DNA from 2 places in the Clostridium chromiireducens genome. Region 2 is predicted to be linked to the other one. Evidence: riboswitches for the same ligand, from Rfam matches in the RefSeq annotation. Region 2 holds a riboswitch; the other holds the start of a gene.

Region 1 (12,486 bases), 140 kb from region 2:
GTGGATCTAGACTTGAACTAGGTGATGATACAAGGATGCTTACTCAAGAATATTTTCCTAATAGAAATGTTGTTATGAATGAAGAATTAAAGGCAAGAGAAAGAAAATATTATGATTTTATAGTTGCATATGAAAATTTATTAAGAGATGGACAAATCAATAGTGGGAATAAGATTGAGGTCAAAGGATATGCTAATAGTGCTATAGGCGAAGCTAATAAGATATGGACATATGCCAAAAAAGATGCGAATTATGATATTATTCAAATGATAAATCTTTTAGGAGTTTCGGATAATACTTGGAGAGCTGCTGACGGATTAAAATCTAAACCAACTAAAATAGAGAATTTTAATGTTAAATATTATGTTACACAAGATATTCAAGGAGTGTACTTAGCCTCACCTGATGTTTATGATTGTAAATCACAAAATTTACAATTTACAAAAGGAAGTGACGAAAAAGGAAATTATATAGAATTTACAGTACCATCATTAGAATATTGGAATATGATTTATCTTAAAAAATCAAATGTTGAAAATATTGATAAAAATAATGATGTAATCGGTGTACCAGGTCAAATAAATAATCTAGGCTTTGAAGATGGATATATGGGATGGAATATAACTGGAAGAAGCTATGGCTTAGATGCAACAGATGCGGCATCAGGAAATAATAAGTTATATTTTTATGATAAAAAACCTTATACACAAAAGATTGATCAAACAGTTGTCGGATTAAAAAATGGTAGATATACAGTAACTGCTATGGTAAAACAAAATACTGGAATTCCAGATTATGCAGCAATGGAAATAACTTCTGGTGATAATACTGAAAAAGTTAATATAAAGCATAGTGAAGATTATATAAAAATAGAAGGTTCTATAGATGTTATAAATGGAAAGTTAAATATAGCATTTAATTATAAATCAACTGTAAATGGTGAAACAAATTTACAGATTGATGATATTCAATTATTGGATGAAAATAGGGAAGTTATATCAAAAGAAGCTACAATTCTTAAACCTGGTGATGAAGGATATATAGTTGATTTGCCTGAGTCAGTTGGAAAAATAACTAATGGAAATTTTGAAAAAGGTGATGCATCAGGCTGGACTGCACTAAATAAAGATGGATTTGGAGTTAATGATGACGATGTTTTTTCAGGAAATTATAAATGCTACTTCTGGGGAAAAGGAAAGCAATCATTACAACAAAAGGTAACTGAATTACCTAATGGTATTTATACAGTAAAAGCAATGGTTAAACAAAGTGTAGGAAATCCTACATTGTCTAAATTGCAATTATCTGGATTTGGAGAAAATGCAGCTTCAATTGAAATACCGCATGGAGATTCTTATGTTGAAATATCTCAACAGGTTAATGTTACAAGCGGTATGTTAATAATTTCATTTATGCAAGATAGTACAGATATGACAAATCTCCAAATTGATAATGTTGAATTTATAGCGAATTAAACTTAATGAATATTGAAATAAATTCTTAGAAAACAACAAAAGAAGAGTCTAATTTTCTTGAGATACTGTTGAATATAAATGAAGGTAAGAAATTAGATGTTTTTTGGGATAATGCTAAATCTCAGGTGCATAAAGATATACAGGCTTTCGCCAACGAGCATAACGATGATCTGTTTTAATAAATACTTCAAGATATTCTTCTATGCTAAACGTATAAATTAAATACATGTTTAAAGAATAAATTATATATTATTAAGTTATTTTTATAAATAATTTGTGAGAGTTCATAAAAAACATGAAATACCATAGATTAATATGTTAAAACATGATATTTTATACTAGTGCAAAATAACTCAAACATAAATTTAGAAAACACAGATAGAGGAGATTAAGTTCCGACACTTAATCTCCTCTATCTGTGTTTTTCTATAGATAAATGATACATAGCTTAGAATTATTATATAAACTCGCTAAGCTCACATTTTAGCTTGATTTTTCTTATTGAATACTATAACAAATATATATAGATTGCATAATATAAAGGTAAATGGGTTTTAACTTAATATAAGAAATTGAAATACGGAGGATGAAAAATGGAAAACAGAAATTGCAGATGCAGAAGAAGATGTAGGAATGGAAGCGGAACTCTTGGAGCAACAGATACAAATAATAGATGTAATAATAGAGGAACTCTTGGAGCAACAAGCAATAATAGATGCAACAATTATCCTAATGCTGATGCATTAGAAGCAGCTTATAATGCTGGTTTTAATAATGGATTTTGTGAAGGTGTTGAAGCGGGAAGGGAAGAAGGATACTGTGAAGGTTATGAACAAGGAACAAGAGATGCATGCCAAGATACAAAGCAACAAGCTATAAATTGTATTAGGAGAATCGGTTGCTAAAAGTTTTAACAATATTCATAAAAGTTGATATGTTTTATTCTATAGTAATAAATATATTATAATAAAATAGAGATGATATTTATATATGAAGTAAATATCGCCTCTATTTTTTATTGTATAATTTTTTAATTAAGGATAATGATACTAATTTGTAACAATAAGATTGATATTGAATAATATAACCACATAGATTGTTATATATTTAGTGTTAAAATAAAGCTTAAATATATAATTCGTATTGATGATATATAGATAATGTTCTATATTATATATATAAATATCTATATAGGAGGATGTGAATGAGAATGAACTATGAAGAAAATGCAAAAATTTTTAAAGCAGTATCTGACCAAAGCAGGCTAAAAATAATTGATATACTGTCCTGTGGTGAAAGGTGTGCATGTGATATCTTAGAATACTTTGATTTTACCCAGCCAACTCTTTCGCATCATATGAGGGTATTAAGTAACTGTGGTCTTATAGAAGTTAGAAAAGAAGGACTTTGGAACTATTACCGATTAAATATTAATAATTGCAATAAGCTTACACTGTTTATGATGAACCTTGTGACAGAAACAAAAGATTGTATTTGTAATGATAAGAGTAAATGTACTTGTAAATAAAAGAATAAAAAACTAAATGAAAACAAAAGTAGCATTTATTTGTGTACACAATTCATGCAGATCACAAATGGCAGAGGCCCTAGGAAAGCTTTATGGAAATAGCGTTTTTGAAAGTTATTCAGCAGGAACAGAAACAAAACATCAAATAAACCAAGATGCAGCAAGAATTACAAAAGAGTTATACAATACTGATATAAATCAAGCTAAAAAATCAAAGCTTTTATCAGATATCCCAGAGGTTGATATAGTTATAAAGATGGGATGCAACGTTGTTTGTCCAATTTTACCTGGGAAACATATAGAAGACTGGGGATTAGATGGTCCAACAGGTAAAAGTGATGATGAATTTATAAAAACGGCTAAAACAATAGAAGAAAAGGTAAAAGAACTAGATAGAAGAATTGAGAATAATGAAATTAAATTGGACTAGTAAATTAAAACATATGGGGGATTTTTAAATTGGGTAATAAATATATTTAGAAGAATAAATCAAATATAAATCACTAGCATAAGAGAGATTAGTATTAATTCAGATACAACATACTATTTTTACATAAATTTAACTTAAATGATAAAATAACTTAATACGTTCATGTTATATTTTAATTGTCTTAAAACGATTAATTTTAAACACATAAGAGGAGATTATTAATATGTTAAATTTACTGGAGATTACTCCAAGTTATGACGATAAAAAGGAATTAGAAAGTATTCTGGATAATAAAAATATTACTACAGTCTATCAATCTATCGTTTCACTTGTGGATGGTACAGTTATAGGTTATGAAGCTTTGAGTAGAGGGCCGGTAGGTTCACATCTACAAAAACCTGATGAATTATTCAAAGTGGCTCAAATTTATAATAAAACATGGGAATTGGAGCAGTTGTGCAGAATAAAGGCTATTGAAAGAGCTGATAATCTTGAGAAGAATAAGTATCTTTTTATAAATGTAGATCCACATATTTTTAAGGATGAGAAATTTAAAAAAGGATTTACAAAAGATTTTCTTGCAGAACATAATATGTCACCTAAAAGTATAATATTTGAAATTACAGAAAAGACATGTATTGAAGATTATACAAGTTTTAGGCAAGCTCTTAGTAATTATGTAGATCAGGGATATAAAATAGCAATTGATGATACTGGTTCGGGATATTCAGGATTAAAAATGCTTAATGAAACAAAACCTCATTTTGTAAAAATAGATATGGATTTAATTAGAGATATAAATGAGGATTTATTTAAACAATCGCTAGTGGAATGTTTTGTTAAACTTTCAGAAGCAACAAATATGAAGCTTATAGCTGAAGGTATAGAAACTGAAGAGGAACTTAAAACATTAATAAAGTTAGGAGTATATGCGGGGCAAGGTTTCTTTATTAGTCGTCCGGCGGGAACATTTTTAGATATATCAAATTCTGTAAAAGATTTAATTCGAAAATGTAGAAACTTAAAAAAAAGCATAAATCAAAATTACAAGTCAAATTGTATAGGTGAAATTGTAAGGCAGGATAAGTCATTTGAGTATACAAGCAATTGCGAAGAAATTAAAGAATATTTTAATTCTAATGATATTACAGGAGCATGTATCGTAAATAATGATATTCCAGTAGGACTTATTATGGAGCATAATCTAGATTCTGCCATTAATACACAATATGGCGGAGCTAACTTTGCGAAAAGCCCTATTTCATTTGTAATGGATAGTAATCCTTTAATAGTAGATTATTATACAGCAATTAATGAAGTTGCACGAAGAGCTATGTCTAGAAAAAAGAATAATATTTATGACCATATTATTATAACTTATAATAACATGTATTTGGGAATTATTCCTGTAAGCTCGTTGCTTAGTTATATAAATATGCAGGTGTGTAATCAAGCGATATAACCTAATTTCACTTATTATATTAATTGATTATAAAAAGATTTAACGATAATAATAAAAACCAAATGGATTTACACATCCATTTGGTTTTTCTTGTTACAAAATTTGTAACAAGACTGATGTTTTCATTGAATATTTAATGGAAGGCAAGGATATTAGAAAATTAAATAGAAGAGCAGAATAATCATGTGAAAAGTGAATGGGAGGATTTGATAAGAAGTGATTTGAAATTTTTTTAAACTGCTTTAGTTTGTGAGGAAAGTTCATTTATTATTAAGAATATTTCTTTCCAATTGTTAACTCTAACTATATTATTGTTTAGCGGTTTTCTATTATAATTTGTATCAATAAGAAGAACTTTGTATCCTGAATTTGATAATTGAATCGCATTGTCATAACTGTCCTCGATAAAAATATTGCAATTTAATTCTTTTGCTTTATCAACTTTATAATGGCTGCCTAAAACAAATAAGTTATCATAAGGTATTTCATTTTTCCTTAAAAATAAATGGGTTAATGTTTCTAGTTCTAGATCTCTTGCTGTGACAAAATGTATATTATGCATTTGGTACAGTACAGTTATTATAAGTTTAGCATCATCTCTAAGTTTTTGCTCCGAGTGAATTTTAAATTTATTTTTATTATAGAAATCCTCGTATTCATGCCTTTCTATACCCATTACTTGGTGTATTTCATACTCTGTTACTTGATCTTCAGTGATATTTTTGTTAAAGTACTCATTTGCATAATCAAGCCAGTCATAAGCATTAGTTATTGTTCCATCGATATCAATACAGATATTTAAATTGTTCATTTTATTTTCATGCCTCCTTTATTTGTTTTAAATAACTTCAGTATAAGATTATTATTTGTAATTACAGTATATTAGTAAAATGATAAGAAGATATTAAGCTCATGTTAAGGTTATGTTAGTGCCATATATAAACCTAATAAAGTTATATATTAAGATAATATCTTTTATGTTTTTGTAGAAATGTTTAATTATTGCATTCTAATATGGATTTCATTTTCTATTTTCAGTACACTTGACGTACCGGCATAACTTAAAAATGATAGAGATATTCAACATTTATATGGATACAAATGTTAAACTTTTTTAACTAATATGTAATATAAATTAACATTTTTATAATAATAGGTTAACTAAAAAGAGATACCATAATATATGAATTATGAAACACAAAATAATGAAACAGAATATAATTTACTTATGGAGGTAGAAATGAAAAAAAGAACATTAAAATTAATGGTAGGTGCTATAGTTTTAGCAATGGTAGGAAGTGTGATGGTAGGATGCGGAAATGCATCAGGGGGAGCACCAGCAAATGACAGTAAAACAGAAGGAACTAAAACAGAAGCGACTGTAAAAGGTTCAATAACTATGAGCGGTTCGTCAGCATTACTACCGTTAATGGAGAAGACAATCGAAACATTTAATAAAAAATATCCTGATGCAGAGATAGGAGCTCAAGCGGGAGGTTCTGGTACAGGTCTTACTCAAGTATTAGATGGAACAGTAAATATAGGAAATTCTGATGTATTTGCAGAAGAAAAATTAGACGCAGCAAAAGCAAAGGAATTAGTTGATCACAAAGTCGTAGCACAAGGGTTTGGGATTGTAGTAAGCAAATCATTAGGAATAGATAATTTAACTTCAGCACAAATTAAAGATATATTCTCTGGTAAAGTTACAAATTGGAAAGAAGTCGGAGGTCCAGATAAGGCAATTTTATTAATTCATAGAACAGCTGGTTCAGGAACAAGAGCAACTTTCGAAAAGACAGTACTTGGTGGAGATAAATCAGCAGAAAATGAAGCTTTAGGTGTAACTCAAGATTCAAATGGTGCGGTTTTAAGTGCAATGAAAGAAAATGATGGAGCAGTTAGTTATTTAGGTCTTGCATACATGAATACAAAAGAAGCACAAGATGCTTTAAAAGTAGTAAATCTTGATGGAGTAGCAGCAGATAAAGCACATATAACAGATGGTTCTTATAAATTCTGGTCTTGGGGACATATGTATACTAAGGGTGAATCAAAAGATTTATCTAAAGCGTTTATTGATTTTGTTATGAGTAATGAAAATAAAGAAAATTTAGAAACACTAGGCTTTATTTCAGGAAGTGAAATGAAGGTAAAATAATACAATACCCAACAGAAAAACTTATATTTTCTGTTGGGTATAATTTTATATAGAATAGTTAATATTGAAAATATTTAGTTATATATATTTTTTACCCAAAGATTCATATCTTCAAATGCTCCACATATATTACAATTGTTCACTAGTCTGCCTGCAAAGTTGTAATTATGTTTGCTTAATGCAAAATTAATACTTGGATTTATTGACCTTGACAAACTGTATAAAGTAAGGAAACCTTTAATTTTAAGGTCATATTCTAATGAATGAATAATATTTGATAAGATCCCTTTGCATCTAAAAGTCGGGTAAGTGGCACAATTTGTTATTTCTGCATTTAAGTTTTTCTCATCCATATCTGCTGAAGCTACACTAACTATTTTTCCATCATGAACTGCAACTTTATACAAAACTTTTTCGTTCATAGTTTGTGTTAAATATTCTTCATCATAAATAGGAGATGGATACGTTAAAAATACAGTAGAAAGTAAGTCCACCATTTCTTTAATATCATTTTTTGTTGCATTCCTTATAAGATATTCCATACTATTATTGCGATGTATATAAGTATTTTTCATACTTAGACATTCTTTAACTAATGAATCTTTCTTTGGAAAATTACTACAAACTTTTCTGGTACAACTAATGAAATAAGACATACAAAATGCATCATTGCCTTTAAAATAGCCATCGATTTTACCCTCCAAATTAAATCCAGCATTAATAAAAGTTTCAAAGCTTTCAATACTACAATTGCAAATAATTTTACTTAAATGCTGCTTTGAAGCAAAGTGGATTATTCTTTTTAGGTTTTGAATTGATATACCATTAAAATCAACTATTTTTACACGTTTACTAGGTAAATCTACTAATATTTTAGTGCGGTCTATTTTGGCGTAGTAAGAATTATTTAATACACATTTACCTGCTCTCATTAGATTGTCCTCTCCTTTTCATTTCAATGTAACTCTTTTAGTTAATAAAATTTGCTAATATATAGTTCTGTAGAACTTTATATTACAAACTAACTTGTTACACAGCCCCTAATTTTAGTAAATGACTCTTATAAGTAAATTAAATATCGTAGCAATTTTCGGAAATTAAGTTTTTAATTAATTTATAAAGTTAAATAGCTGAGATAAAAATAATAAGCTGCAGAGAAGTCTCTACAGCTTAAAAAAGCAATAATATTTATATGCATACTAAACAAACGTATAGTAAAGTATACACAAACTTCTCTTCAACGCTTACGAGATTAGCTGACGGATTCGGGTTGAAGAAAATTAACCCTACTTATCTTAATAATAAGATTCACCCCTGAATTTGGTTCTCCCGCTCTATTGATTAAGCGCTATCAATATTCTTTTATCTTTAAAATTAACCTTTATATATAACCATATCATTTTTATATATGGGAGTCAACTAAGATTTTGCTTAATTATATTCGATTTAGTTCGTATAATTCTCCATTAATAGAGTAAATATGACAAATTCTCGGTTTTTCAAAAAATAGATTTCGAACAAAAAAATTAGATTTAATTATAAAAATATATACCTCATCTATAAAGTAAAATATTGAAATAGTATACCTGCATAAGAAAAGAATAGTAGAAAATAAAATCTTTATCATAATTGCTATTGACGTACTATTATCCAGGGTAGTAAAATAAGAACGAAAATAATATCTTTGTTAGGTGAGGCTCCTATATAGATACATGCTGCTGCCCGGAAACGTCGAGAGACGCCAATGGGTCAACAGGTATTACCGGATTAAGGTTCTACTTAATGTAGCCGAAAGCCATTTGGTTTTCTATGCTATATAGTGCTAAAACTCAACGAGTGAAGGCGAACATCACAAATGCGCATTTTTTTGCTGCGTATTTGTGTGTACTATTGTGGTTTTGATTATTATAACCTTCACTTTTTGTGAGGGTTTTTTTATTGCTTAATTATTTAAAGGAGGTGAAACCAATGGATGACCCTGATACCGATAGTCATAATAAGTATTTTTATTTAAATTCAAGTAATACTAGTTTTAGGGCATTAGTTGGTTACTCCTTTGCCCTAAATTAAAGGGGTGAATCATATGGAAAAAATAACAAATTTCTTTTTTAGTAAAATTCTGCATAAAGAGATCCATAATATTTCAGGACAAGTGATTGGTAAATTGAATGATCTTATTCTTGATTTTACTCAAGAAAAACCTACTGCGGCATATTTACAAATTAGAAATTGGAGAAAATCTTTCTATATATCAACTGAAGCACTTGATATATTCAAAGATGAAAATGAAAAATATTATATTAAAATTAGTAGCAATAATCTTGTCACAAGGCTACCTAATGAAGAAGATATTTTTTTAGTAAGAGACTTTTTAGATAAGCAGATAGTTGATATAAATGGTAAAAAAGTTGAACGTGTTAATGATGTAAGACTTGGATATATAAATTCTAAGTGGAAACTTGTAGCAGTTGATATAGGAACTCGAGGATTGCTCAGACGCCTTGGGATAGAGTACCCTTTTATCTTATTAACAGAAACCTTTAAATATAGATTGAGGAATAAACTTATTATCTGGGATGATGTACAAACTTTGTCTACTGGAGTTAACAATTTACAGCTTCAAATGCCTGCAAATAAAATAGAAACCTTACATGCAGCAGAGATAGCAGATATAATAGAGGATCTTGATAGTAAAAGCAGAGATATATTATTCCAAAGCTTAAATAATCAAAAGGCTGCTGAAGTTTTAGAAGAAATAGAAACTGACGTCCAATTAAATTTATTGAAATCTATGTCTGATGAAAAGGCATCAGATATATTTGAAGCCATGCCATCTGATGAAATAGCTGATATTTTAGAAGAGATGGATGAAGATAGAGTTGAAAAGCTATTAACACATATGGATGAAGAAAGCCAAGATGAAATTAGGGAACTTATGGAATATGATGAAGAGACCGTAGGAAGCATTATGTCAAAAGATTTTTTAACCTTCCTGCCTGATGCTACTGTGAGTGATGTTATATTATGGATTCAAGCTAACTCTCCAAGTGAGGAAGAAAGTTATTATATATACATTACGAATGATAAAAATAATCTTATTGGAGTTATCTCTATATTTTCACTAATAACATCGGATAGAAACACTAAACTTTATAATATTATGGCCACTAGACCTCAAAGTTTAAAAGATACAGATGAAATAGATGATGCAATTAGTATAATGCATAAATATAATCTCGTTTGTATTCCAGTTAGTGATGAAGATAATAATCTAGTTGGTGTAGTGTCGTTGAATGACAGTATTCATGAATATTCACAATTGAGGAGGGTTGTACTATGAAAAAGGCATTATCAAATAGATTTAAAAAGCTGCTTTTTATTATGACTATTATCGGCCCTGGATTAATTACTGTAAATGCAGGCAATGATGCTGGTGGAATTACAACTTATGCTTCAGTAGGTGCGTCATATGGATATAAAATGCTGTGGGGACTACTTGTAATCACATTCAGTCTTGCGGTAATACAGGAAATGAATGCAAGAATGGCGGTTGTAACTGGGAAAGGTTTATCTGATTTAATTAGAGAAAAATTTGGAGTTAAGCTTACTTTTTTTGCAATGACTATTTTATTAATTGCCAATATGGGTGTTGTTTTTGGTGACTTTGCAGGTATTGCAGCAAGTTTAGAGTTATTTAATGTAAGTAAATATATATCAATACCTGTTGTTTCTGTGATGATTTGGTTCCTGGTTACTAAAGGTTCCTATAAGAAAGTAGAAAATATCTTTTTATTATTTACATTTGTATTTTTTACTTATATTGTATCTGCAATTTTAACTAAACCAGATTGGGGACACGTAATGCAATCAATGGTAACGCCTACTATTGAATTAAATACAGGTTTTCTTCTTACATTCATAGGAATGATTGGTACAACAATTACTCCTTACATGCAATTTTACCTCCAATCATCTATAGTAGATAAAAAAATAAGTATATCCGATTATAAATATGAAAAGCTTGATGTTTATTTAGGGGCTTTTTGGGGAAATGCAGTAGCATTTTTTATAATTGTATGTACAGCCGTAACACTTTATAAAGCTGGAATAACAATAACCAGCGCAGAAGAAGCGGCAATTTCCCTAAAACCATTAGCTGGAGAAGCTGCATTTATACTTTTTGGAGCAGGATTATTTGGCGCTTCAGTTCTTGCTACTGCAGTTATTCCACTTTCTACATCTTATGCTATATGTGAAGCTTTTGGTTGGGAAAGTGGTGTGGATAATGACTATAAAGACGCTCCAGCTTTCTTTGGAATATATACAGGTATAATTATACTAGGAGCGTTGTTCATACTTATCCCTGGTGTATCTCTAATAAAGATTATACTTGTATCACAGCAAATTGCTGGTTTGTTATCTCCTATAATATTAACATTTATGATAATTTTGATTAATGATAAGCGCATAATGGGCAAATATGTTAATAATAAAACTCAAAACATTGTCTCTTGGGCTACTGTTATTTTTATTATAACTCTATCAATAATTTTATTTGTGTCACCATTATTTTCGTGATTTATAGATAAAAAATACGCAACTGAGACATATGCTACTCATTTCTGGTTGGGTTATATCTCAAAGTATATGTTGATGCTATGATTTGTTTATCTACAATATGGATAAATAAACTATGAATTTGATTTATGCTCCGAAATACTATGCATACCCGAAAGAGAGTACCTTCTCTTTCGGTGTATATACATATTATATAAGCATATGTTATTTATAGTTCTTCAAGGCTTCACTTATTCTATTGGAAATAGCTTCATACCCATTGCTATTTGGATGAAAGTTATCTGCTGCTAAATAATCTCCTGAATTATACTTGAAGAGATCGTAAGTTGGAATAAATAGTGCATTTGAATCAAGTGATATAAGCTCTTGGCTTTGGAAATTCCACTCATTTAAAATGGTTACTTTATCAGGTGTCAAATCTTTTCCAAATGGGTTATATAACCCTATAAATACTACCATAGATGATGAATTATTAGTTCTAATTATCTTAAATATTGATTTTAAGTTGTTTAAGTACGTATTTTCAATATCCTTTATTTTCGTAGTGGAAGATGTTATATCCATATTTTTAAGTTTACTTATTTCATTACCACCAATTGATATGAAAATAATATCTGAACCTTTAATATAAGAGAGGGTTTGTGGCTCCTTAATTACTTTTAAAAGCCCACTAGATACATCTCCGTTTATTGCAAGGTTATTTATCTTGATTTCCTTTGTAGTTTTAGTTTTCCAGAAGTCTTCAAAGTAACCTGGAAAACCAAGTCCTTTTTCATCTCCAGTTCCTTTTGCAAGAGAATCTCCAAGAACTAATATATTATAATTATTTTTATCTAAATCTCTACTCGCAGG
Region 2 (12,486 bases):
GGCCTCGTTAAAATGGTTAAGTATGTCTTAGGCTTTACGATAGTTATACAAATTTGTGGTGCAGTATTACTATCAACACAATTCATCCCGCAGTTTGGATTAAAAACTGGAATATTTTATAGTATCTTTCATTCAATCTCCGCATTTTGTAATGCAGGTTTTGACTTGTTTGGAGATTATACCAGTTTAGTAAGTTACTCAAGTAATTCTACCGTCTTATTAACCATAAGTGCATTAATAATTATTGGAGGACTTGGCTTTACTGTTTCACTAGAGATATTTAATTATAGCAAAGCTAAAAGACTATCTACTCATTCTAAAATTGTAATATACATAACAGCTGTTTTAATTGCTTTTGGTTTTATCTTTATGTTACTCATTGAATATAAAAATCCTGAAACTCTTGGGTCTATGAATTTTAGAGATAAAGTACTTAATGCTTTTTTTGCTTCTGTTTCACCAAGGACTGCTGGATTTAATAGTATCTCAACTGATGGTATGACTACAGCTGGTAAACTTATGACAATAATACTAATGTTTATCGGTGGAGCCTCTGGATCAACAGCTGGAGGTCTTAAGGTAACTACATTTGGAGTACTTGCTTTTAGTTTAGTATCAGTGCTTAAAGGAAGAGAAGATACTGAAGCTTTTGGAAGGAGATTTTCTAAAGAAACAGTATATAAAGCATTTACTCTATTTTCTATAGCTATCTTATTGGTATTAACAGTAACTATAGTTCTAACTATAACGGAGCCTGATAAACTTTTTATAAATCTGCTTTATGAAGCCACATCAGCTTTTGCAACTGTAGGATTAACTACTGGAGTGACTCAAGATATAGAAACGACTTCTAAACTAATTCTTATTATAACTATGTACCTTGGCAGGGTTGGTCCATTAACAGTCATATTGGCTCTTGTCAATCGCAAAAAAAACAACAGACTTAAATATCCTGAAGCTAAAATATTAATTGGATAGGAGGAATTTGATTGAAAAAGAAACAATTTATCACAATCGGACTTGGAAGGTTTGGAGCTTCTATAGCTAAAACAATATACAACTTAGGTCAGGATGTACTAGCTATTGATATTAGTGAAGATAAAATACAAGAAATTGTTGATAATGTTACTCACGCTGTTCAAATGGACGCAACAGACGAAAATGCTTTAAAATGTTTGGGAGTAAGTAATTTTGATGTAGCAATAGTAACAATCGGAAGCAATATCCAAGCTAGTACAATGGTAACGCTATTAGTTAAAGAAATGGGTGTTAAATATATTGTAGCAAAAGCTACTAGTGACTTACATGCCAAAATTTTATACAAAATTGGTGCAGACAAAGTGATTTTACCCGAACAAGATATGGGGATTAGAGTGGCTCATAACTTAGTATCCTCAAATATATTAGATCATATAGAATTATCTTCTGATTACGGTATGATAGAACTTGAGCCACCATGTGAATGGATTAACAAATCATTAAGGGACATAAAAATAAGAGGAAAATATGGAATAAATATAGTTGCAATAAAAGGGGATAAAAATGTAAATATTTCTCCTTCTGCAGATTATATAATTAAAAATACGGATATTTTAGTGGCCCTTGGTTCTAATGAAGATTTAAGTAAATTTGAAAGTATAATTGTTGAAAACAAGTAGATATATATTTGATGATTATGCTAGTAAAAATTAAATATGAAGTTTTTAAATTTCACAAAATTTAAAGCTACACACATATGAATTTTTAAATCGTCATATAATCCCTGAATATGCAATTAAAACTCAGCTTTATTAAGGAGGTAAATCTCCTCTAAAGCTGAGTTCACTTTTTTCAGAATGACTTTTATTTGTATCCAAACACTTGATAATAATGCAATAACTATACAGAAAAATTCTTTAATTTTCATTTAGTTTTTCGCTTTTAAACTTTATAAATTTAAATACTATTGTACCGTATGCTGCTGCTAAAATTGAAGCAATCATGATACACATTTTTGCTTCAGATAATATAGCTGTATCTGTAAATGATAAAGATGAAACAAAAATTGACATAGTAAACCCAATCCCACCAAAAACACTTGCCCCATATAAATGTCTTTTGGTTACATTAGATGGAAATTTAGCTATTTTCAATTTTATTAGAACAAATGAAGTTGCAAATATACCAATTTGCTTTCCTACAAAAAGACCAAATACAATTCCTAAGGAAGCTGGTGAAAACAAATTATTCGAAAAACTATCAATATTAATTATTATACCCGCATTTGCAAAAGCAAATATTGGCATAATTCCAAAGCTAGACCATGGTGTTAAAGTATGTTCAAGCTTATACAATATTGAGGTCTTAAATTTATGAATATTTTCTCCAATTGGCAATGTCATGCCTAGTAAGACACCTGCAATTGTTGCATGTACACCTGATTTTAAAAGACAAATCCATAAAATTACACCTAAAATAATATAAACAGATATATATTCAACTTTAAATTTGTTGGCTAAGATAAGTGTAATAAAAACAATTAATCCTAGTAAAAGCGCTATCCAAGAAATTTGACTATTATAAAATATTGCTATTACTATAATAGCGCCTAAATCATCAACTATAGCGAGTGCAGTAAGAAATACAACAATTCCTTTTGGTGCATTTTTTGCAACTAAAGAAAGCATTCCAAGTGCAAACGCAATGTCTGTTGCCATCGGTATTCCCCATCCTGTAATAGTTGGCTCATTATAGTTAAATAATGCATAAATTACTGCTGGAACAATCATTCCTCCTATAGCTGCAGATATTGGGAGTATTGTCTTTTTAAAAGATTTAAGCTCCCCAAATACCACTTCCCTCTTTATTTCCATACCAACAACTAAGAAAAATATGGCCATCAATCCATCATTAATCCAATGAAGAACTGACATTGACAAAGAAAACTCTCCATATCCAATAGTTACATTTGCGTGCAGTATATGCTCATAAACTCCTGCAAGGCTTGAGTTTGCAATTATAATTGCTGCAATAGCACAAATTAAAAGAATTATACCACTCGAAGATTCACTCTTAAAAAAATATAAGAATGGACTTAGTACTTTAGTTTTGATTTTATTTTTCACTGTTAATCCCCCTTTTTATATACAATACTAGTTAGAATTACTTTCCAATACTTTTCATTATTAAAAAGCCCCATAAAAAAGAGGTAGGAAACACTCAAAAAAAGAGTTTCCCACCCCAGAAACTGATTGCTTGAAAGCAAATTATATAATTTGCCCAACCGTATCTAATCATATTCGTTTATTTTTACATTACTGATTATATTATAGATTAATATAATAATCAAGATTTATGCAGTATGCTCAACTAACATTGATAATTTATTCTACTCGCTCAAGGTTCTTTATCATATTTTAGCTCATATCCCAACTGACCACTAACTTCAATAGTTACATATTTAACATCATTTATTGAAGAAATCGTTGAGGAAATTCCTTCTTGCTTAAACGTGTCTCTAATCTATCAATAGTCAACCTAGTTTTTCTTAATTAGCAACTATTTGCTATATTTTTTAAATAAATCATCGAGAGCTTCTCTAAGAAGAAACGCTTCAGTTCTATCAGTTGCTTTAGATAGTCTTGATAATCTATCAAGTTGAGTTTTAGTAAAATAATTAGATTTTAACACCATACTCTCAGCTTCAGAAAGACATATTCTATTCTTACCTAATTCTTTTGCCCTAAATAATGCACTATCGGCCACTCTAAAAAGTTCAACTGCGTTTTTAGCATCTCTTGGATAACTTGCCACACCAAAGCTTAAAGTGAAATAAACATTATCATCAGAGTTTTCAACTAGGTTGAATGTATTATCCGATAAATATCTTCTTATTTCCTCAAGCTCCATAAAGCTTCTTTCAGCACCTTTTTTTACAAGTAATATATTAAATTCATCACCTGATCTACATACCATATCTGTTGAAGATAGATTGTTATTTAAAATTGAAATCAACTTTTTAATTACTTCATCCCCAGTAGAATGACCGTATAAATTATTTAAATTCTTAAAATCATCAATATCTGCAACAACTACACTGAAAGGACCTTCGTTATTAGATATTAGTTCCTCCATTTTAGAAATTAATTCCTCTTTTGATGTAAGCTTGTTATCCATAAATAACCTCCATATATAATTAAGTAATTATTAACAATTACTTTATTTCTTATAACTATACTATAACTTAATTATACTAACATCAACATATATATGAGTCAATATATACTAATCATTAAAGCTACATTTACCCCTTTACCAGTTAGATTTAAAGGTGATCTCATTTGCACATTACTTGCCTACGATGCTTCACGTGGCGAAATCTGATTTAACGTATAAAACTCTTCTGACACAACATAAGTTATTCATTGAATAAATGGTTCGCCTCCCATATTAAAAATTATTCCTTAGGACGGCTCAAATATTAACTATATATTGATAATTTAAGTATAAATATCTCAAATAAATCCAAGTAATATATATACAATAATATATACTCATAAATATATATATTGACATATATATGTTAAAATGATATGGTTATATACAGATACTAACAAAAAAATAATATTAGTAACGCTGAATCTTTTTGAACGGGAGAACCAATTTTTGGGGTGAATCTTATTTTAGGATAAGTAGGGTTATTTTTCTTCAATCCGAATCCGTCAGCTAATCTCGTAAGCGTTGAAGAGAAGTTTTTGTATATTGCTAATATACTTTCTTTAGCATACCCATAAATATTATTGCTTAATAAGCTATAGAGACTTCTCTATGGCTTATTATTTTTTATCAAGTAATTTAAAGGAGGATTTCTTATGTTAAAAGTATGTCTAATAGGACTTGGAAAAACAGGCAGAGAAATTGCAAAAATGATATTTAATCAAAGAAGTATGAAAATTATAGCTGTTATGTGTAGCCCTGGAAGCTTAAGAAAGCACATGGATTTAGGCGAAGTCATTGGAATTCAAGAAATTGGTATAAAAATAGAAGGGACTAATAAATTAGAGGAAACATTAGTACTTTGTAGACCAGACGTTGTAGTCGATTTTTCAACACCTGAAGCTACTTTAAAAAACTCTAGAATTATTTCACAAATGGGAATTAATATGATAATAGGTACTACAGGGTTTTCAGAAGCAGAATTAGATAAAATAAAAAATTTAGCCTATAGAAATCATACAGGTATAGTGTATGCTCCAAACATAACCCTTGGAGTAAATGTACTAATGATACTAACAAAATTGGCTTCAATTTTATTGAATAATTATGATTTTCAAATTTCCGAAATACATCACAAGGAAAAAAAGGACATCCCATCTGGTACCGCTTTAAAGATAGCTAATGAAATAAAAGATGGTTTAGTCTACTTAGGCAAAGATATTTCTAAAGAAAATATTCCAATTAATTCAGTTCGAGCTGGCGGTGTTGTCGGAAAACATGAAGTTTTGATTGTTGGAGAAAATGATAGAATTACAATTTCTCATGAATCCTTTTCAAGAAAAGTTTTTGCCTCTGGAGCAATCCACGCAATAAATTTTATACAAGATAAGATTGGATTCTATGAAATGAGTGATGTCTTAAGCTTATCAAAGGTAACAAAAGATTTATATGCTCTTGAAAGTAATGCCAAGGGTAATAATTTTGAAAGTCTAATAGCAACAGATATTCAATAATCTATTAGACTTTTAATATAAATATGTTAACGTTTAAAAGGAGAGAACAATTTTATGAGAGCAGATAGATGTGACTTAAATAGCAACTATTATACCAAGATCGATCGTACGAAAGCTTTTGTTGATCTAACAAATAAACGTCTGAAAATACTTAACTTGAATACTATTTCACTTCAAACTCTTAAAAGAATAATTCATTTTGCATCAAAACTTCACCTTGGAAAAGTTATATGCAATTGTGATACAGAATCTTTTGAAACTTTAATAAATGCAGGTTTCACTCAAGAAGGAAAGATTGATGGATACTTTAAGGGTAAAGATGCATTTTGTATGTCTTACTTTATTAATAGCGATAGAAAAATCTGTAGTAATTTTACGCAAAAAAATTTACTAGTAAAAGAATGTTTAAATGTACGGAATACTTATGTATACAGCAAAATCAATCCAGTATATCAAATAAGAACTGCTACCGAAAATGATATTTCTGAAATGATCAAACTATTCTCTACAGTATTTTTGACTTATCCTACTCCTATATATAATGAAGAATATTTAAGGCAAACTATGAACGATAAAGTTTTATATAAAGTTGCCGTTTTTGACGGCAAGATAGTTAGCGTAGCATCGGCTGAAATGGATAAGGAAAATTTAAACGCAGAAATAACAGACTGCGCTACCTTACTTGCCTATAGAGGCAAAGGAATTCTGGCAAACATAGTTCATTGTTTAGAATGCGATCTTAAAAATAAAGGATTCCTTACTTTATATAACTTATGTAGAGCAATAAATCCTAGTATAAATTTTATATTAAGTAAGCAAAGTTACAACTTCACAGGTAGAATGGTAAACAATTGCAATATTTGTGGCACCTTTGAAGATATGAATATCTGGGTAAAAAATATTAATTAATAGCTAGAAAATAAGTTTTAATTATGATGTATTTTAAAAAAATAGTTGATTGCTTTTTTGCTTTTAGCGGAAGGGCAATCTTTTTTATTCTAATAAATTAGTATAAAATTTATAGAAGTTCTTACTCTTCTATAAAATTTAAAGTATCTTATACTATTAACATACGCTTATATATATGATAACATATATATGTTTGTATGATTATATACAAAATAATTTTTTCATCTAATGTATTGGGGGAATAGAAATGGAAAATAAACAGAGTACCTATAATACTTTGTTTCATTGGCATAGTTTTAAGCTAAAACTTGTTTTTGAAGGAATATGCATAGGTATCGTTACTGGTTTATTAATTGTGCTATACCGTTTAGCACTTGAAAAAGCAGGCATTGTATTAAATTATATTTATAAGCTTATATCAATTAATCACCTTATTATCTTACCATGGATTCTATTAGTGATAATCATCGGTTACTTAGTTGGATTGATGGTGAAAAATGAGCCTATGATTAGTGGAAGCGGAATTCCTCAAGTTGAAGGAGTTTTACTTAGAAAACTAGATATGAAATGGTGGAAAGTAATTTTGGGTAAGTTCTTCGGAGGCATTCTTTCAATAGGTTCTGGACTTTCATTAGGAAGAGAAGGCCCTTCTGTTCAATTAGGTGCAGCGGTTGGACAAGGATTTAGTAAAATATTTAAAAGAATAAAACTTGAAGAAAAATATCTTATTACGAGTGGTGCAAGTGCAGGACTTGCAGCCGCATTTAACGCTCCTTTAGCTGGAGCAATGTTTGCTTTAGAAGAAGTTCATAAAAATTTTTCACCATTAATTTTACTTTCTGCACTATCCTCTGCATTATCAGCTGATTTTATTGCAAGCAGTTTCTTTGGACTAAAACCAGTCTTTAATTTTGGAGATTTTGCTACACTGCCACTTAATTTTTATCTGTATGTAATTATACTTGGCATAATTGTTGGAGTGCTTGGAGTTGTATTTAATAAAGTTCTTTTAAAGACTCAAAGCTTATACTTAGAACAAACCTGGCTAAAAAAAGAATTTAGAATCATAATTCCTTTGTTATTCTCAGTAGCCTTAGGTCTTTTATTACCAGAAGTTTTAGGTGGCGGCCACGAATTAATTACATCATTAACTGAAAATAACTTTTCTTTTACATTATTAGTTATTATTCTAATTATTAAATTTGCATTCACCATGGCTAGTTTCGGTTCAGGTGCCCCTGGTGGAATCTTCCTACCCTTACTTGCGATTGGAGCACTAATTGGAAATGTATATGGAGAAATTCTTATGCATATTGCTCACTTGGACAGTATTTACATAAATAACTTTATAATATTGGCCATGGCTGGATATTTCGCTTCAGTAGTCAAGTCGCCAATAACTGGAACAATCCTAATTACAGAAATGACAGGTTCCTTTAATCATTTGCTCGCTTTAGCTATTGTTTCTATAATAGCATATATTGTAGCAGACGTTCTTGCTTCTAAACCTATATATGAAGCATTACTAGAAAAGTTTTTGCAAAATCAAGGTAATAAAACATCCATTGGTGATAATATAAATAAAGCTTTACTTGAGTTCGCTGTATGTATGGGATCAAAGTTAGATGGTAAACAGATTAAAGAAGTAAAATGGCCATCTCGCTGCCTCCTTGTGGCTGTTAGACGTGGTGAAACCGAACTAATCCCTAAGGGAAATACTATGATTCTACCAGGAGACTATTTAACCGTCCTAACTAATGAAGATAGAGTTTCCAAAGTAAATGATGAGTTCATATCAATGTCCGAAACTCCTGATACTCTAACATAAATATCTGATAGTTTAATTTATCTTAATCAAGAAAACTAAAAAGCCAGTAGAGCAAACATATAAATAATATATCGCTCTGCTAGCCTTTCTTTAATTTATGAAAAGTATTTTTACATATAATTAGCTATCTTCTTTGTTGATTAATTATTATAAACCTTGTTCATAGCTTTCTATCATGTGTTTTACCATGTTTCCACCAACATATCCATTTTGTCTTGAAGAAAGGTTTCCTTTATCAATTTGTTCATAGTCATGTAAACCTACTTCTGAAGCAACTTCAGCCTTTAATCTGTTTAATCCTTGTCTTGCCTCTGGTACTAAAGTTCTGTTTCTTCCACTGTTATTTGATGACATATACATCTACCTCCCTTAATAATATTAATTTTGTTTGGCAGTAATATCTTAACCATTACCGAAAATTATAATCTACAAAAATATTAGTAAAAGTAGTATTCATGACTTGTATTGGATTACTTTAGAATATATGCAATTACTTTATAAAACTTCTTTTACAATTGTTATCCCAATATCTTTATCATGTATTCTATATCAACACTTTCTTAAAACTTCTCCAAATTCTACTAATTATTTTACTTTAAATGTAAATAATATACTCTCTTAATTAATTTTTAATCATTATTTTAGTAATATTCTTTATTAAGACTTAATTATATATTGGAGGAATACTTCCTTTATCACTCATATAATTCTCAAGAGAAACGTGAAGTTCTTTCTTAGTGTTTACAGATGCAAAGAAAACTTCATCTAAATTTTTCACATCAAGATTTTTCAATTCTTGCTGTAACCAATCATTAGAAAGTTCAAGTTTAGCAAGCACATCTTCATACACCTTCCCATCAATTATTACCGGATACGACAATGACGAGTTCTTTTTTTCTAACTTCATGTCTTCTATTGTAATGTTTTCCTTATTAGGCTGCTTTAGTATAGATAATTTACCGTTTGCTTCAATAATCCCTAAATATACATCCTTTATATCAAATATCCCCTGTTCCCTTATCATTTGTAGTAAGTTATCTATTGAATAACGCAGTCTTTTAAGGTTTCTTTTTATTAATTTACCGTCTACAACAACTATTGTAGGTTCAAAAGTAATAATATGACCTAACTTTCTATACTTAATTACAAGTTTTGAAACTACTATCTGTGATAGTCCTATTAGCACAATAGCTACTGCAGTATGAATATGAGGTATTTTAGGATCTGCTATATCAGCTCCAACCACTGCTCCGAAAGTTATTATTACAAGAAAATCAAAAACCGGAAGCTCTCCAATTGAACGTTTTCCCATACAAAATGTTACTCCTAGCATCAGTGGCAGGATTGTTACTATTCTTATCCCTACTACTAGAAGTTCCTTAATTAATTCCATATAAATACATCTCTCCTTAATGATATCATCCGCAGTGTTAGTGTTACCAAGTAACTTAATAAACATTCAAGTTCACTTTTTGACAAAATTAATATAGACTTCTCATTATTTTTATAATGAGAAGTCTATGAAAATTTTATAAGTGTGATTTAACTTTTCTACTTATATTTTCTCTTGGCATAAAGCCTGCTAAATTTTCCACTGGAACTCCGTCTTTAAAAATAATCATAGTTGGAACTGCTGCTATTCCATATTTTTGAGCTATTCTACTGCTCTTATCAATATCTACTTTAAAAAATTCAGCTTTATCCACCATTTCATTACTAACCCCTTCGAATACTGGGCCTAACATTTTACAAGGACCACACCATGTCGCAAAAAAATCTACAACTACCACACCTTTAGTGTTTTCAACTTTTTCAACAAACTCATTACTATTTATTATTTTAGCCATATTAAATTCCTCCATCTTCTAATTTCCAAATGATTTATAATTTCATTATAAACTCATCTTATTTTTATTTCTGTGATTTAGTTACTTATGGTAAAAAATAATTTTTCTGTTCTACTATATTAATTATTATTTACATATACCATTTATAAGCTTAATACAATATATAAATAGCATATAACAATAACAGATTCTGGTGATCATGACTGTCATAATAAATAAATAAAAAGTTCACAAACAAAAAAATAATAGACCAATATATATGTATACTGGATCTATTATTATTTTTCATGCTTATAAGTCTTAGCTTTAAATTATTCATTAGCATCTATGTTATTACTTCTACACCAATTTTTGCAGAATCCTGCTTTTTTACTACACATAACCTTCTCTGAACCACAACTTGGGCAAATGGCTCTGTCTTGATCATAATTTATTTCATAGATTGTTCCACATTCAGCACATTTATATTTGCAAAGCTTTGTAGTATAATGACCGCCGCTTATCCTTATTGCCTTACCTTCTGTTAAAGCAGTAGCTACCTTTTTCCTTGCACTATCTATAATGTTTTGAAAAGTCTGCCTTGATACCTGCATTTTTTCAGCACACTCTTCTTGATTTAAATCTTCAATATCCTTTAATCTCATTGCTTCAAGTTCTTCTACTTTTAAAACAATTTCTTCAATTTGACATTTTGGTTTTCCACAGGGTACAAAATAATCATCTTTCGGGAAAAATTCAACTCTTCTAAATTTTGTTGGTCTTGCCATTCTTTATCCTCCTAGGATTATAATATATTCAAACCGATATAACACCTAAATCTGCTATCACTATTTATATGTAATTATACTAGATTTAATAAAATGCTTAAAATTTGCATATATAGTAACAAAACCACGGTATTACTACTAAAAATGTGACTCTAAATTTTCTATGCATTATAAATATACATTTTATCTAAATACCATTTATTTCATGTGATTTTATATATTCATATATTATTTCTGCCGCATCACCAACAATTTCTGCACAAGGGCGTTTCTTATAATATTCATCTGTTCTTTCTTCTGGTATATAACTCTCTTTTTGAACAGATAATCCTAAAAGATCTCTACAAACTATAGAATTATTCTTCTCCTTAAATTGTTCAGCTAACTCTTGAATTCTCTTATAATGTTCAGTTTTAGATAAACTATCCTTCGGATCACTATAACCATATTTCATACCAGCTACCATAAACATACCACTCACTGCTCCACATACCTCACGCAATCTTGCCATACCACCACCAAAAGAAGATGATAATTTAAGTGCTGTTTCAAGGTCAATTCCACACTCTTCACAAAAAACTCCAAATACTGATTGAGAGCAATTGTATCCTTGCTTAAATAATTCCATAGCACGTTCCCTTATATTATCCATTTATATCCATCCCCTTTTAGAAATTTTCAATAATTCAAATTATAAAAATGTGATTAATCATTTTATTAAAATTATTAGCATTTGACAATTACATATTACTCCATTTAATTTTTAATGTCAAATGCCAATAATAAAATAAATATTTATTATGAAATCATTAGGTCTTTTCAATTCCTTTGCTTTCAACTTCATTTTCTGCATCCATCATATTAACTTCATTAAATATATCTTGTATGAATTTCTCAAAGTTTTCCCTTTGAGTATGCTTATTATCTTTATATATTTCTTTTGAGGTTAATATACTATTTAATTTTTCAGCATCTAATGTGCTCAAAATTTGGAATTTGTCCTTTTCATATAAATCTCTTAAAGTTTTTCCTATTTTTAAAAGGCTTTCATAATAAATTCCACTTGAAAATCCTCTGATTATTGATTCATTAGTATATTCGCTGGCAAAAAATAAAGATTTAGCTAGCCACCCCTCATCTGCAATTCCCATTCTGGTGGTATTTGTTAAGACAAAATTCAAGTATTCTGTGAACTCAGTAAATTCACCGGTCATAGTCTTTATCCCTACAATAGGATACCATAATCCTTTGATTTTTCCGCTATTGGTTCCTGACGATCTAAAAAAAGCCAGAGTTACTTTTTCTATTCCGTAAATATATTCAATACTTACATCAATTAAGCCAATCATCCTAAAAGGTTCATTAGAATACTTATTAGCTCTGAAACTTTCATTATATATTTTTAATATTTCTATTGAATTTGACAT

What was found. A riboswitch is a leader RNA that binds a small molecule or an ion and turns the genes downstream of it on or off. The one in region 2 is predicted to bind cyclic di-AMP.
Region 1: it holds a riboswitch for cyclic di-AMP, as region 2 does, so the genes downstream of both, ablB (putative beta-lysine N-acetyltransferase) here and dapB (4-hydroxy-tetrahydrodipicolinate reductase) in region 2, are expected to answer to the same signal.

The regions. Positions count from the first base shown of each region.
Region 1 covers NZ_QXDJ01000004.1:445,756-458,241, reverse strand. The annotation lists gene D2A34_RS17910 (glycoside hydrolase family 66 protein) at 1-1,475, shown strand, start outside; gene D2A34_RS17905 (hypothetical protein) at 2,069-2,380, shown strand; gene D2A34_RS17900 (ArsR/SmtB family transcription factor) at 2,680-3,003, shown strand; gene D2A34_RS17895 (arsenate reductase/protein-tyrosine-phosphatase family protein) at 3,020-3,433, shown strand; gene D2A34_RS17890 (EAL domain-containing protein) at 3,657-4,895, shown strand; gene D2A34_RS17885 (5' nucleotidase, NT5C type) at 5,128-5,706, opposite strand; gene D2A34_RS17880 (phosphate ABC transporter substrate-binding protein) at 6,136-7,056, shown strand; gene ablB (putative beta-lysine N-acetyltransferase) at 7,131-7,988, opposite strand; cyclic di-AMP (ydaO/yuaA leader) riboswitch at 8,283-8,414, opposite strand; M-box (ykoK) riboswitch at 8,733-8,904, shown strand; gene D2A34_RS17870 (magnesium transporter) at 9,140-10,396, shown strand; gene D2A34_RS17865 (Nramp family divalent metal transporter) at 10,393-11,634, shown strand; gene D2A34_RS17860 (SGNH/GDSL hydrolase family protein) at 11,839-12,486, opposite strand, start outside.
Region 2 covers NZ_QXDJ01000004.1:309,859-322,344, forward strand. The annotation lists gene D2A34_RS17320 (TrkH family potassium uptake protein) at 1-978, shown strand, start outside; gene D2A34_RS17325 (potassium channel family protein) at 990-1,658, shown strand; gene nhaA (Na+/H+ antiporter NhaA) at 1,896-3,104, opposite strand; sodium ion sensor (DUF1646 type) at 3,209-3,264, opposite strand; gene D2A34_RS17335 (GGDEF domain-containing protein) at 3,538-4,155, opposite strand; cyclic di-AMP (ydaO/yuaA leader) riboswitch at 4,603-4,734, shown strand; gene dapB (4-hydroxy-tetrahydrodipicolinate reductase) at 4,851-5,708, shown strand; gene ablB (putative beta-lysine N-acetyltransferase) at 5,763-6,617, shown strand; gene D2A34_RS17350 (ClC family H(+)/Cl(-) exchange transporter) at 6,865-8,445, shown strand; gene D2A34_RS17355 (alpha/beta-type small acid-soluble spore protein) at 8,593-8,799, opposite strand; gene D2A34_RS17360 (DUF421 domain-containing protein) at 9,110-9,838, opposite strand; gene trxA (thioredoxin) at 9,975-10,292, opposite strand; gene D2A34_RS17370 (DUF134 domain-containing protein) at 10,604-11,059, opposite strand; gene D2A34_RS17375 (C-GCAxxG-C-C family protein) at 11,247-11,711, opposite strand; gene D2A34_RS17380 (hypothetical protein) at 11,869-12,486, opposite strand.